DNA from 3 places in the Neobacillus sp. BF23-41 genome. Region 3 is predicted to be linked to each of the others. Evidence: riboswitches for the same ligand, from Rfam matches in the RefSeq annotation. Region 3 holds a riboswitch; each other region holds the start of a gene.

Region 1 (4,418 bases), on a different contig from region 3:
CGGAAAGGGTGAACCAAATGAATTTATCAGAAAAATCGATTGAGAATGTCGAATATATGATTGAACAAATTAAGGAAAAGCTAAAGGTCCTAAACCTTGGAGCCATAAAACCTTCGCATTTTGATGAAGAAATGTATGAGGAATTAAAAGAGATTTATGATATGGTACTTAGAAAGAATTCATTTAGTCCTAATGAAATGCAGGCCTTAGTAGAAGAGCTTGGAAGCCTCCGAAAAAAATAAGCTAAAAACCCGTTATTGCAAATAACGGGTTTGTTTTTATTCCTGTTCAGTTAATATGACAGGTCCATCCTTTGTAATCGCAAGTGTATGTTCGTATTGTGCTGAATATTTCCCATCAATGGTCCTTGCTGTCCAGCCATTGTTGTCCATCTTCGTTTGGTATCTTCCTACATTAACCATGGGTTCAATTGTAAAGACCATACCTTCTTTAATTCTTGCGCCTTTTCCTGGCAGCCCGTAGTGTGGAACATCCGGCTTCTCATGTATCACTGCTCCAATCCCATGGCCAATAAAGTCTCGAACAACAGAAAAACCTTCGCTTTCAACATAGGTTTGAATTGCGTGTCCGATATCCCCAATTCGATTGCCGACAATCGCCTGTTCAATCCCTTTATAGAGTGCTTCCTTTGTAACATTTAATAGACGTTCGGTTTCCTCAGATACCTTTCCTACTGCATAAGACCAGGCGGAATCAGCCAAAGCACCATTGTAATTGACAACCATATCCACTGTCACAATGTCCCCATCTTTTAAAGGTTCCTTCCTTGGGAAGCCATGACATATTTCGTCATTTATGCTTGCACAGGTTGCATATTCATAACCCTTATAACCCTTTTGTTCTGGTGTCGCTCCATTTTTCTTAAGAAATTCTTCAACAAATACATCGATTTCCCAAGTGGTTATACCTGGTTTGATTAATTTTCCGATTTCTTTATGACAAGCTGCAAGTATTTCTCCTGCTTTTTTCATTGCTTCAATTTCACGTTGTGATTTAAGGACAATCATTTTAGGAGGGTCCCCTTCCTTTTTGTTTATTTTTATGTATAATATTCATAATTGTTATCCGTCTAAAAGCAAAAACTTTTAGTGAATTATACAATTAACCACTATTGGCAACACTATTAATATTAACCCTATCCTGTTAATTTTTCAAAAATACTTTATATGGTGAAACTTTTTCTCAAAGTTCATATTTTTGTTCATATTCCTTTGTTCTTAATATGGTACTTTTCTATTCCTTTTGATAGAATTAATGTAAAGTGAATAATAATTAGGTGTGTGAGAATTATGATCGGTGATCGCGTAAAAAAATTTCGCTTAGAAAAGAAAATGTCACTTTCCGAACTTGCTGCTCAAGCAGGAGTGGCAAAATCTTATTTAAGTAACCTTGAAAATAACAAACAAGAGAATCCTTCTATAAAGTTTCTTGAAAAAATTGCAGTTGTCTTAAATATTCCTGTTGATCATTTAATACATGAAGAAGTCAATAAAGCGGAATTAGACATTGATTGGATGAACCTTGTCAAAGATGCAATGAATTCTGGTGTTTCCAAAGAACAATTTCGTGATTTTCTTGAATTTAACAAGTGGCGTATTAATCAAAACGACGATAAATAATAACCTGCTTTTTAAAAGGTCTTTTTCAATTTGAAAAAAGAAAAGCATTCTACAAATACTCCCATTTTGTAGAATGCTTTTTTATTTATGTATACTGTCGTTCCGTGATTAACTCATTACTTCTTGTTGGCTAAGGAACTCACGAACTGCTTTTATGGATAATCCCAAGTCTTTTGCTTCTAATATGAGGTCCATCCATTCTTGATCGATTACTTCTACTTCACTTTTTGTAATAATCATTTTTCTCACTCCTAAAATACATTGTGTATTCCAGGTAGCCCGGCCATCGTAACAAGTTAAACCTGCCTTAGATCCTCGGCTTTGCGTCCCTGCTTTTCAACAGGTTTGCCTTTTTCTGAACTAATACAACTTAAGTATGACTGTATTAGCCAATCGTTCTTTTGTGATAGGTCGATTTACTTAATCCTTATTGATATTATATCTAGTGCTATTTTAGTACGGTGTTGTAATTTGTCGTATTATTTAAATTTTCACACATTTTTTTCTAACAAATTATGCCATATATCTACAAAAATATCCCAATTACTGCCTAACTCCTTTGATGTTCCATGTCTAAGGTCTTGAGCTTTAGACGAAATTCCTTGCCATTTCTTTATTTCCTTGTGGAAACTAAATTAATTTTACAATTGATATGACTTTAATATTTGTCTAAACTGTGACAATCAGCATATAATTAAACAACATAATAATAAACTTAATATTGTTAATATTCAAAATAATGGTGGTGAAGCATTGCGATGACCCTTATTCATGTATTAAACTTTTCCATTCCGATTGCGTTTATTGTGTTTGCTGGGTATGTATTAGACCGCATGTGTAAACCAGATCCCCCAAAAGATAAAGCTGGTGAAGAGTGAATCTATTTATAGATTCCACTTTCAGACGGCTTTTTCTTTTTTAATAGTAATTATTTTCACTCCAATCAGGGAATGCTACTTTTGATGACGAAAGGAGTGTTGAATTTGGCACGTGGAGAACATTTTGAACATAAAAAGAAAAACCACCCAGGTAATTTTCCAAAAGACAGTTTAACGGAAAAGCATGCGAAACAAGCAATTGGGGACGAAGAATTTTTAGTGGTAAGGGAAGCCTTTAAAAATCGAGTGGAAGATGAGGATGAATATCGAGGAGATACTGCTCGTTTACTAAATGACCAGACAGAATAAAAGGCGTGAGCACTCACGCCTTTTTATATTTTATATCCTAGAATTGGCCTTTTTCCATACTTAAATTTCTAATAAAATGTGAAAATTCAATTGTTTTAAGCCAATTAGCTGCTTTTTCGATGTCCTTGGAAAACACCCTGTCTTGTTTAATCGAAGCTACCTGTTCGCGGCCTTTATCATAAAAAAACCTGGTATGAGATGCCATTTTTTCGATCCCGCGAATTTCAACCGCCTGCATGGCACAAATTAGTTCAATTGCGATAACTCTGCGTGCGTTCTGGATAATTTGATAAGCATGCCTAGAAGCAATTGTTCCCATACTTACATGATCCTCTTGATTTGCGGAAGAGGGAATCGAGTCGACACTGGCAGGATGTGCGAGTGTTTTATTTTCTGAAACAAGCGCTGCTGCCGCATATTGCATAATCATTGCACCCGATTGCAAACCAGGTTCAGGACTTAGGAAAGCCGGTAAATCATTTAGCTGTGGATTGACTAATCTTTCAATTCGTCTTTCCGAGATATTTGCTAGTTCCGCTACGGCAATCTTCATAAAATCCATCGCAAAAGCTATGGGCTGTCCGTGGAAGTTCCCACCAGATATCACCTTTTCTCCATCATCAAAAATTAATGGATTATCCGTTGCAGCATTCATTTCGATCTCTAATTTTTCTTTCACATAATCCAAGGCCTGCCAAGATGCCCCGTGAACTTGTGGAATGCAGCGGAGAGAATAAGCATCCTGAACCCGTAACTCGCCCTGCTGTGTTGTCAATAAACTATCGCTTAAATAACGACGAATTCTCGCTGCTGTATCAATCTGCTGTTTGTATCCCCTTGCGACATGAACTTCTTCTGCAAATGCATCGATAATTCCGTTTAACCCTTCCATTGTCATTGCAGCAATCAGCTCACTTTCATGTGCTAACTGTTCTGCCTCCAAGTAACCAATAACACCCATTGCTGTCATCGCTTGAGTACCATTAATTAGAGCTAGACCTTCTTTTGCTTCCAAGGTTACGGGTAAAATCCCTTCTAACTGGAGCGCATCAAAAGCATCGATTTGCTTACCTTTGTAAAATACCTCTCCTTCCCCAATTAGAACTAAGGCAAGGTGAGAAAGTGGGGCTAAATCACCGCTCGCACCAAGGGAACCTTGCTGTGGGATGACAGGAATGATATCTTTATTCACTAACTCTAATAACTTTTCAATGACAATAGGTCTGACTCCAGAAAAGCCCTTTAGTAGTGCGTTAGCCCGAAGAAGGACCATGGCTTTAGAAACAATTTCCGGAAAAGGTTCACCTACCCCGCACGCATGGGAACGAATTAAATTAAGCTGCAGGTCTTGAACATGATTCTTATCGATAAGTACATCGCTGAATTTTCCAAATCCAGTCGTAATTCCATAAACTACCTTTGATTCTGAAACAATTCTTTCTACTGCTTCACGGCTCTTCTTGACAGCTTCCATACTCTTGTCTGAAGCATTAACCTTTTGCTTGCCATATAATACATCTTTCATCTGCTCTAACGTTAAGCTTCCACCTGTAAGTGTGATCATATTGTCTCTCTCCTCTACCACTGTAGT
Region 2 (4,418 bases), on a different contig from region 3:
AGCACTTGGTGCATGGGGGAGACTTGCACAATCACCGAGTATAAAAACATGTTCATCATTTGGTAAATGATGAATTGGGGTAAGGACTAGTCTGCCCATTCCGTCTTTTTCCCCGTCCATATCGCGGACAATTTTATTGGCTTGAATCCCTGCCGTCCAAACAATCACATCGCAATGAATAGGCTGATCGTGATTGTATAATACATTTTCTTCTACCTTGGTAATATTGGAACCGTTGATAATTTCAACATTGTTTTTCACAAACCAATTTTCAACATATTTGCTTAAACGTTCTGGGAAAGAGGAAAGAATATGTTTTCCACGATCAAATAATTTGATGTTTAGATCTTCACGGCTTTCACTTAATTCACTTGCTAACTCAACACCGCTAAGACCTGCTCCCACAATACCCACAACCGAGCCAGGTCCCAAATTGTTTAAGACGGAGTAAGTAAGGCGGGACTTTTCGATACTCTGTATACTGTAAGTGAACTGATCTGCACCGGGAACATCATGGTACTTGTCCTCACAGCCAAGACCGATAATTAAATCATCGTAGGCGACGGGTTCTGCATCTTTCATTACGATTCTTCTGCTCATTGTATCAACGGCGATTACTTCACCATATTTAACTTCTAATCGAGGGTGTTCCGGAAAAGCAACACGGACTTCTTTGTCTGAAATCGTTCCTGCGGCTAATGCGTAGTACTCCGTTTTTAAGCAATGGTAGGGTACACGGTCCACAAGAGTAATCTTTACGTCCTCTGGTAAATGGTTGGGAAGAAGTTCGTTTAAAACTTTCATCCCACCGTATCCACCACCTAAAATTACAAGGTTTTTCATTATTATTTCCCCTTTGATTATCCGGTTTTTATATTAATAAATTGGCTGAGTGTAATATAAAAAAGTAGTATAATTCTTTCGTTTCTTTACCAAATACGAGTATATCTAAAATGTGTCGAAATAACAACATTATTCATGATTTTCTTGACATCAGCAGGGTAAACATGGTAATTGACGAAGTAAATGAAATAGAGTAGGATAAGTAGTTGTGGAGAGGTGAAGGCAATGATTCAACCCATCATTGAATTTTGTATTAGCAATCTTGCTAATGGTGCACAAAAAGCACTTGAAAAATTAGAAAAAGATCCTAACTTGGATATTATTGAATATGGATGTCTTGGATATTGTGGAAAATGTGCAACTACATTATATGCTCTTGTAAATGGCGAAGTGGTAACGGGAAAAACAGCCGATGAGTTGGTAGATAACATTTATCAATATCTAGAAGAAAATCCAATGTTTTAAGAAAAGCGGAAGCGCTTAGCTCAACATTATGAATAAAATATGGGAGCAATGCCGCTCCCTTATTTTTTATTATTCCATATATTAGTTAATAGGATTCAATTAGTTGAGTAGTTAACAATCTGTGTATATAATTTAATAAAAGCCTCATTTAGGGAGGGATATACAATGAGTAATGAAGTGGTTATTTTAACAGAAGCAGCGTCACTCCATATTAAAGAAATGATGAAGCATAACGAAGAAGAAGGTGCACTGTTACGAGTCAGCGTAAAAGGCGGTGGCTGCAGCGGTTTATCTTATGGTATGGGCTTTGAGCATACAGTAAACGAAGAGGATCTCACCTTTGAACAATTCGGGATTCAAGTGCTGGTCGATAAAGAGAGTGCTGCTATTTTACAAGGAACGAAGATTGATTTTAAAGAATCCATGATGGGCGGCGGCTTTACGATTGACAATCCGAATGCCATTGCATCATGCGGCTGCGGTTCTTCGTTTAGAACGGCTACGGCAACAGGTACACCAGAAGAATGCTAGGCGGTATATCAACGATTTGAGCCGTTTTGATGCTCGGGATATTAGTCCGGTAATCGAATCGGAAACAAGGGCGAAGGGTTGCGGATAACGTCGAAAAACGGTTCGTACAAAACCCCGTAATTAAACAAATGCACCCCTGAGATTTGCGAATCAGGGGTGAAAATAACGGCCTTCTTAGCGGTGGGATGTCTAATCATATACCGTTAGGGAGGCTTTTTATTATGGCATTACAAAATAAATATTCGCATTCGGGCGTATCGAGTGATTTTTTAATCATTTCTTGCGCAACAAGCTGGTAACTTAAACTGGTGAACAGTTGACTCATATAATGAAGTATATAGAGGCAAAAAAAAAGACCATTCAGGTCTAAGATGATACTTTTAGGAAATTTCTAATTTCATCAACAGAAATTCCTAAATTTCGAGCTTCCAAAATGAGGTCTACCCATTCTTTATCTAGTTCTTTTTCACTTAACAGAGCGGTTTTCATATACTATGTATCCTCCTAAAATACTAATTATTTTAGGCAGCTCAGCCATCATTGTTAAGTACTTTAGACCTGGAGCTTTGCGTCCCAACCTTTCGATAGGTTTGCCTTTATCTAATTAAAGTTTTAAATTTCATAGTAACATCTTACTATGTGGATTTTATAAATGGAATCAAAATATTTCCAATTATTTCGACAGTTTATAACACAATTCGTTATTACGAAAAAATTGTGAAGACGACGTCATCATAACAGGTGGTGTTTTTATTTTCCATTTTTATAGAGCTCTTATTCGTGTGTAATAAGAACGAAGGAGTTGACCGTAATGACGATAAGAGATCGCGGTTTAATTAAATGGAATGCAGCGTCCTTTATGCCGCAAGTATTCGAAGAGCAACGAGCCGTGTTTAAGGACCAAGAGCACCAGCCAAGGCCGTTGCTAAGCGAATTCGATATGGAGGAATTTGACCAATGCATAGCCTACCCGATGGAGTACAAATTAGCGGTGAGGCTAACGGTATGGGCCGACGGCTTTTCTTCGGATTATACCGCATTGATCCGATTACACATCGTCTGAGGGTGAAAAGTTAAGCCTGGCGTATTCGAGCGAGTGGCATTCGAAGATGTTACCGGGGTAAATAGCTGATATCCGAGCAATAAGGCGTTATATTCATATGGATTGAATGCAGTGCCCAGGCACTTGTAGATTAAAAAAAGACCGTTGATTCGGTCTATGAAGAATGTTTTAGTAACTCTCTAATTTCATCAACAGAAATCCCTAATTTTCTGGCTTCTAATATTAGTTCTAACCATACTGTATCTAGTTCTTCATTATCCAGATCTTTTTTATCTAACACAACAGTTACCATATTACCATGTATCCTCCTCATTAAAAAAAATAAAGTCTATAGAGAAATATTGCTTGTTAATTAATTAGAATACGAGATATTAATCTAATTTAAGTAGTTTTGACACACACTTATCACAAGTTACCTCGTCCAAGTCAACAAATTTAATTTTTCTAAGTGTTTTCTTTTTAATAACGATTTCAGAATTAAATACTAGACCACAAGCACAATTATTTAAATCTTTAACAATATGAATTTTATTTGTTTCATTAATAAGAGGATATAACACAACTTTCTCCTTACAGTACTTGTTTGTTCTTCATTAAGAACTATACTTTAATTATTGGGTTTTGTAAATATCATTATGGTTAAATATACCTAAATAGGGATATTTTTATTTATTACATTAATCCTATTAGCCAAAGCTTTGCATCGAGTTGAAACGAGGAAAATTAACTGGCAGGTGCTGGTCGGTGTCACGTACAACGAGTTTGTCGTCCATGACTTCGAAAAGTTGCAAATGTTAGTTGTGGCCGGGAGTATTTTCCGTGGGCTACGGGAACAGGTACACCAGAAGAATGCTAAAAATATAAGAAAAGCGTCCGCAGAGGGACGCTTTTTTCTATGTATTGAACATTGATGAACTGTGTAAAGGCTGGATTTTTGCTTTTGGATCAATGAAGGCTTTGGCATTATTAACGGCAGTTGGTGCTTCACCAAAGCCACAAGCAATTAATTTCACTTTTCCGTCATAGGTGCAAATATCGCCCGCAGCATAAATGCCAGGTATGTTGGTTTCCATTTTCGAATTAACGACAATGGAATTCTTTTCGATTTCTAGACCCCATTCCTTAATTGGTCCAAGGGATGAGACAAAACCATAGTTACAAATAACAGCATCCACATCGAGTGTAACTTTCTCTTCACCATTAACCGTTTCAAGAACTACCTGCTTAATTCCACTTTCATCGCCAATAAGTTCGGCAGGAACATAAGGTGTCTTCACATCTACTTTTGAGTTATACAAGTTTTCGACACTATGTTCGTGAGCACGGAATTTATCCCTGCGGTGAACAATAGATACTTTCTCAGCAATAGGCTCAAGCATTAGTGCCCAGTCAACGGCAGAATCTCCACCACCAAAAACAACAACTTTTTGGCCTGCAAACTGATTTAGATCCTCAATAAAGTAGTAGAGATTTTTCCGTTCATATTGGGCAGCACTTTCTAGCTCTAAACGACGCG
Region 3 (4,418 bases):
GAGTGATGCCGCGGCTCATGATTTCTTTGGCGATTACCTTGCCGACATAGCGCAGGTGCCAGGGTTCGTATTGGTAGCCGGTGATCGAGTCTTTACCTTTCGGGTAGCGGATGATGAAGCCGTACTCCGCTACATGATCTTGGAGCCAGCTTGCCTCCTTTGTTCCTTCAAAGCAGTCCTCGGCCGCACATGTTCCATCTCCGCCGGTCACATCAATAGCCAGGCCAGTTTCATGCTCGCTCGTTCCGGGAACTGCGCTATAAGTTCGGGCTGCTTCGTATCCATCTTTTTCAACATAGTAATTAAATAAAGCTGTTTGGGAAGCATAGGACCTGTAGGCAGAAACACCTAACAGATGCACATCCTGCTGTTTTGCTCCTGCGAATAATTTTTCGATCGCCGCACCTGCCTCGGCCCTCATTTGCCGCTTTTCTGCTTTCTGTGCGAACGTAAATGGGATGTCAGGGTAAATTAAATCACTTGGCTGATAATTATCGGGCAGTTTATTGTCCTTATTAACAAGAACAGGGATCACCTTTGGGGAGGAACCAACTTGGACGTTAGCATCCTGTTGCTGACCTCCTGCATCAGTTGAGGAATTGTTATCCAATTTTCCATCGTTTTGCATAAAATGAAATTTTCCAGTGCAGCCGGTCAAAGAGATTGCAAACACCATAAGAGTCAAAAAGACGAAACGTATTTTTAACATAGTTAACTTCCTTTTTTTTAAAATTCACTTCAGTAAACATCATGGACAGGATTAGAGACTTTAAAACGTCATTCTAAATTCTGTCCAAGATGATTTCAAAACGGCTGTGAATCTAAGGATGTTTCATCGATATGTTTGGTAGAATCAATTGGCAGCAATCCAAGGTATAACGACAGAAGGATGTTAACTATTAAGTGAGTGTAGGTACAAAGACACTTTTATTTTATAATTCAGTTGCATATATTTTTAATAACACATAAATCGTACGAAACGGCAAAGCCATTGAAAAATGGTGACGCAAAACTAAAGGGGCTAAGGTTTAACGACGATGCTTGCCAGTTACCGAACACGATAACTCCGTCGATTTATGTAAATGACTATTGAGGAGGATTTTTTGTGTTGAAAATGTTCTTTAAGGGAAAATATTATTATCATTTAATCCAGCACAGACACAACGCTCTGTTACAGCAAGATTGCCTGGATGAAGAATTAAGAGCCAAGTTTATGATTAGAGCAAGCTATCATAATAGTAAAGTTGTCGAGTTTGGTTTAAAAATCTAAGCGAAATCATATTAAAAAAAAATGCCTGTATCTGTGTAGTTGGTACAGGCTTTTATGTTTTTATAGACTAAAAGGTATAAAATAAAACAATAGGACAACCATTACATATATTAACCATAGTAAAAGAGGGATGATTTCGAAATGTACAATCTGACAAAATTTAAAATAATAAAACCAGCTAATGAAGTATTTGAAGCCTTCGTAGACCCTTCGAAAATCAAGAATTTCTGGTTCTCATCAAGTTCGAGATGGGAGCAGGGCCAAACAGTCACATTAAGATATGAAGAATACGATGCACAAGTCGATATTGAAGTCATCGAAGTCGAGCTAAATAAGAAAATCGTGTTCCGGTGGGGGACAGATGGAGAAGGGAATAGTGTAACAATTTCTCTGGAAGAATTGAATCAATCAAGTACCATTATTGAAGTGATCGAAGAAGGTTTTAGAGAAGTTGATGATGAGTTAGTCGCTCAATTGATTGATAATAAAGAAGGCTGGGTGTATATGCTGACCTGTTTAAAGGGGTATTTGGAGTTTGGGATTAATAAATTAAGGGCAGCAATCGTTAAATAACATTACAATCGATAAGAAAGTTAAAGAGCTTGGAACCTTATCCAAGCTCTGTTTTGTGTTTTGGAATTTATCTGAATTCAGCTCCAACGCCCAGCGGCTAGTGTACCTCGCTCTCCGCCCTAAATGTTTGAGATGCTTAGTTGCCAAAAAGCGCCGAGTTCCTGACACCGACGCTTCAATTTGTTAAACTGTCCTTATATTTTAGTGTGACATTGTTTCACTGCCGTCGTCATTTCCGTCTTTAGTGACTTTCAAGACACCGACTGCGCCCTTTGTTGCGTGATTAAATTGGTGTGTGACAAAAGGATAGCTGCCTTCCTGGGTTACGGTAAATTCGACTACCGCCCCGCCGCTCGCTGGAAGTAAGACTGTTTGCATTCCCTTCATATGGTTAAATGGATTCCCGTCGATATAGACATCATCAAACAGAGTTCCAACGACATGGAAGCTACTGACTTCATTGGGACCAACGTTATTAATGTGAAATCTCACTTTGTCACCGACTTTTGCTAGCAGAGGTTTGTCGACAAGAGCGCCAACCGTACCGTTCGTGTTGACATCACCATCTTTTAAAGCCTTAGCTGAAAAAACTACATATTTGGGTTTTCCATTTGTAAAATCGTCCATATCGTTGTATTTGTACCATTCATTTTGAACAATGACAAATTCCCGGTCTACCTTGGAATCGGTTGGATAGCCTTCAGTTGGTTTGACGATAATTGTACCGTGCATTCCATTGGCAATATGTGCAAGAACAGGCTTTGTTCCACAATGGTACATGAATACGCCTGGATTATTGGCTGGATAGGAAAATGAACCGCTTTCATTTGGCGGCACATTGGCAAAATCTCTAGATGGTGCGGTGTGTACGGCATGAAAGTCCATGCTGTGCGGAATGGATGGATCCATGTTTTTCAATGTAAAATTGATTTTATCGCCTTGGTTCACCACAATAACTGGTCCAGGAGCTTCGCCGTTAAAGGTCCAAGCTTTATACATTTCACCTTTGGAAATTTCAATATCTGTGATTTGTGATGTCATCTCCACATTTACTTCATGTGGACCGATTCGATTCATTTTAATTGGAGTTGGATTTTGATTTATATGCTCATGGGGTCCGATTACTTTAGTTGTCACAGTGGTGTCCGTTTTGGCTTGAACAGTTTTTTCTCTTGATAAACCATCTTTTCCACAAGCACTTAATACCATCACACACGAAACCATAATTGCTCCAAACTTCGCTAAATTATTCATCCCATCTCCTCCATTTATCTCCTGTAATGTAATATTATTTACACTTTTATTTTAGATCGTGTGCAAAACAGTCGAGTGATTGAAATCACAGGAAATAAGTGGATTAGTGAAAAATTTGTGAATTACTGAGCAATGTTGTATTAGCACGTTGCCAATGTTAAATAATTTTGAAAATAAATGGCTAAGATATAGGATATAAAGGAGGTATTTTTTTGAAAAATGAAGAAGAAAAAACTAGTGAAGGATTAAATCAAATTTTTGAGATCATTAATGCAAAAGGGGATACGGGTGAGTTAAAAGAAATTGTCGATCGTTATGACAGTGCAAATCCAGATGAAAACTCGAACAGTTAAATACAAAAGGCCTAGAGATCCGTCTGGGCCTTTTGTAATGAAAAATGTGGATAGTTCGTATGGAAAATGTGGATATATGAAGATAGATTGTGGGTAAATCTGTTAGTTTTGTGGATAATACTGTGGGAAATGTGGATAAATTCACTTGTTGGAAAGTCCTTTATGAAAAAGAAAAAGTTACTCACATAATCTGTGTATAAATGGTTAAAATCTGTTGATATCTTCTTATATGGTGTGGATATAGACGTAATTCATGTTGATAACCTTGTTAATATCCTTGAACCAGCCAATTCCTACTTAATCCTATTTGGAACTCGAGAAGAAGCTGGACCAAGCCAACCAGCAGATTGCCGAATTGGTGAAACGCGAGGAGCGAGTTCGGATTGCCCGCGACCTCCATGATACGCTAGGTCATACGTGGTCCCTTTTGACGTTAAAAAGTCAGTTGGTTCAGAGGCTGACCGCACTCGACCCGGAACGGGCCCGAATGGAAGCAAAGGAAATGGAAGTCGCATCCCGAGCTGCGTTAAAGCAAGTTCGAGAATTGGTAACCGATTTGCGTGCCGCAACGATCGCGGAAGAGCTGGTCCAGGTCCAGCAAATATTGCGGGCAGCAGGGATTACCTATCATTATGAGCGCACGGCTGATTTTTCGTAGATATCACTGTTTACGCAAAATATCGTCGGTATGTGTATACGTGAGGCGGCGACGAATGTCGTCAAGCACAGCCGTGCCACCCATTGTGCCATTTCCATTCAACTTCTTTCTGAAAAAATTGACATAGTCGTCCGTGACGATGTGATGGGCGTTAGTAAGCAGCGAGCGTTTGGGAATGGTTTGCGGGGGATGGAAGAAGGGTGCGGCCCCGCCTAAACAAAAAAAGTTGTCATCATTTAAAAGACAAGGTGAAAAGCTCTTAAAGATGACAATATTCATTGATTTGTTTGACACACAAGTTATATACATT

What was found. A riboswitch is a leader RNA that binds a small molecule or an ion and turns the genes downstream of it on or off. The one in region 3 is predicted to bind cyclic di-GMP.
Positions count from the first base shown of each region.
Region 1: another riboswitch for cyclic di-GMP. It lies ahead of AB7942_RS20845 (anti-repressor SinI family protein); the one in region 3 lies ahead of AB7942_RS14760 (SRPBCC family protein).
Region 2: another riboswitch for cyclic di-GMP. It lies ahead of AB7942_RS08845 (anti-repressor SinI family protein); the one in region 3 lies ahead of AB7942_RS14760 (SRPBCC family protein).

Region 1 covers NZ_JBGBPR010000015.1:91,249-95,666, forward strand. The annotation lists gene AB7942_RS20830 (DUF1128 domain-containing protein) at 18-242, shown strand; gene map (type I methionyl aminopeptidase) at 279-1,028, opposite strand; gene AB7942_RS20840 (helix-turn-helix domain-containing protein) at 1,311-1,640, shown strand; gene AB7942_RS20845 (anti-repressor SinI family protein) at 1,749-1,880, opposite strand; cyclic di-GMP riboswitch class I at 1,911-2,000, opposite strand; gene AB7942_RS20850 (hypothetical protein) at 2,615-2,827, shown strand; gene hutH (histidine ammonia-lyase) at 2,865-4,391, opposite strand.
Region 2 covers NZ_JBGBPR010000004.1:159,462-163,879, reverse strand. The annotation lists gene AB7942_RS08860 (NAD(P)/FAD-dependent oxidoreductase) at 1-843, opposite strand, end outside; gene AB7942_RS08855 (YuzB family protein) at 1,069-1,308, shown strand; gene AB7942_RS08850 (HesB/IscA family protein) at 1,474-1,839, shown strand; gene AB7942_RS08845 (anti-repressor SinI family protein) at 2,206-2,328, opposite strand; cyclic di-GMP riboswitch class I at 2,361-2,444, opposite strand; gene AB7942_RS08840 (YolD-like family protein) at 2,651-2,902, shown strand; gene sinI (DNA-binding anti-repressor SinI) at 3,057-3,194, opposite strand; gene AB7942_RS08830 (NAD(P)/FAD-dependent oxidoreductase) at 3,796-4,418, opposite strand, start outside.
Region 3 covers NZ_JBGBPR010000008.1:215,889-220,306, forward strand. The annotation lists gene AB7942_RS14755 (M15 family metallopeptidase) at 1-709, opposite strand, end outside; cyclic di-GMP riboswitch class I at 972-1,056, shown strand; gene AB7942_RS14760 (SRPBCC family protein) at 1,412-1,843, shown strand; gene AB7942_RS14765 (multicopper oxidase domain-containing protein) at 2,045-3,097, opposite strand; gene AB7942_RS14770 (hypothetical protein) at 3,310-3,450, shown strand; partial or broken gene AB7942_RS14775 (sensor histidine kinase) at 3,758-4,306, shown strand; gene rfbG (CDP-glucose 4,6-dehydratase) at 4,368-4,418, opposite strand, start outside.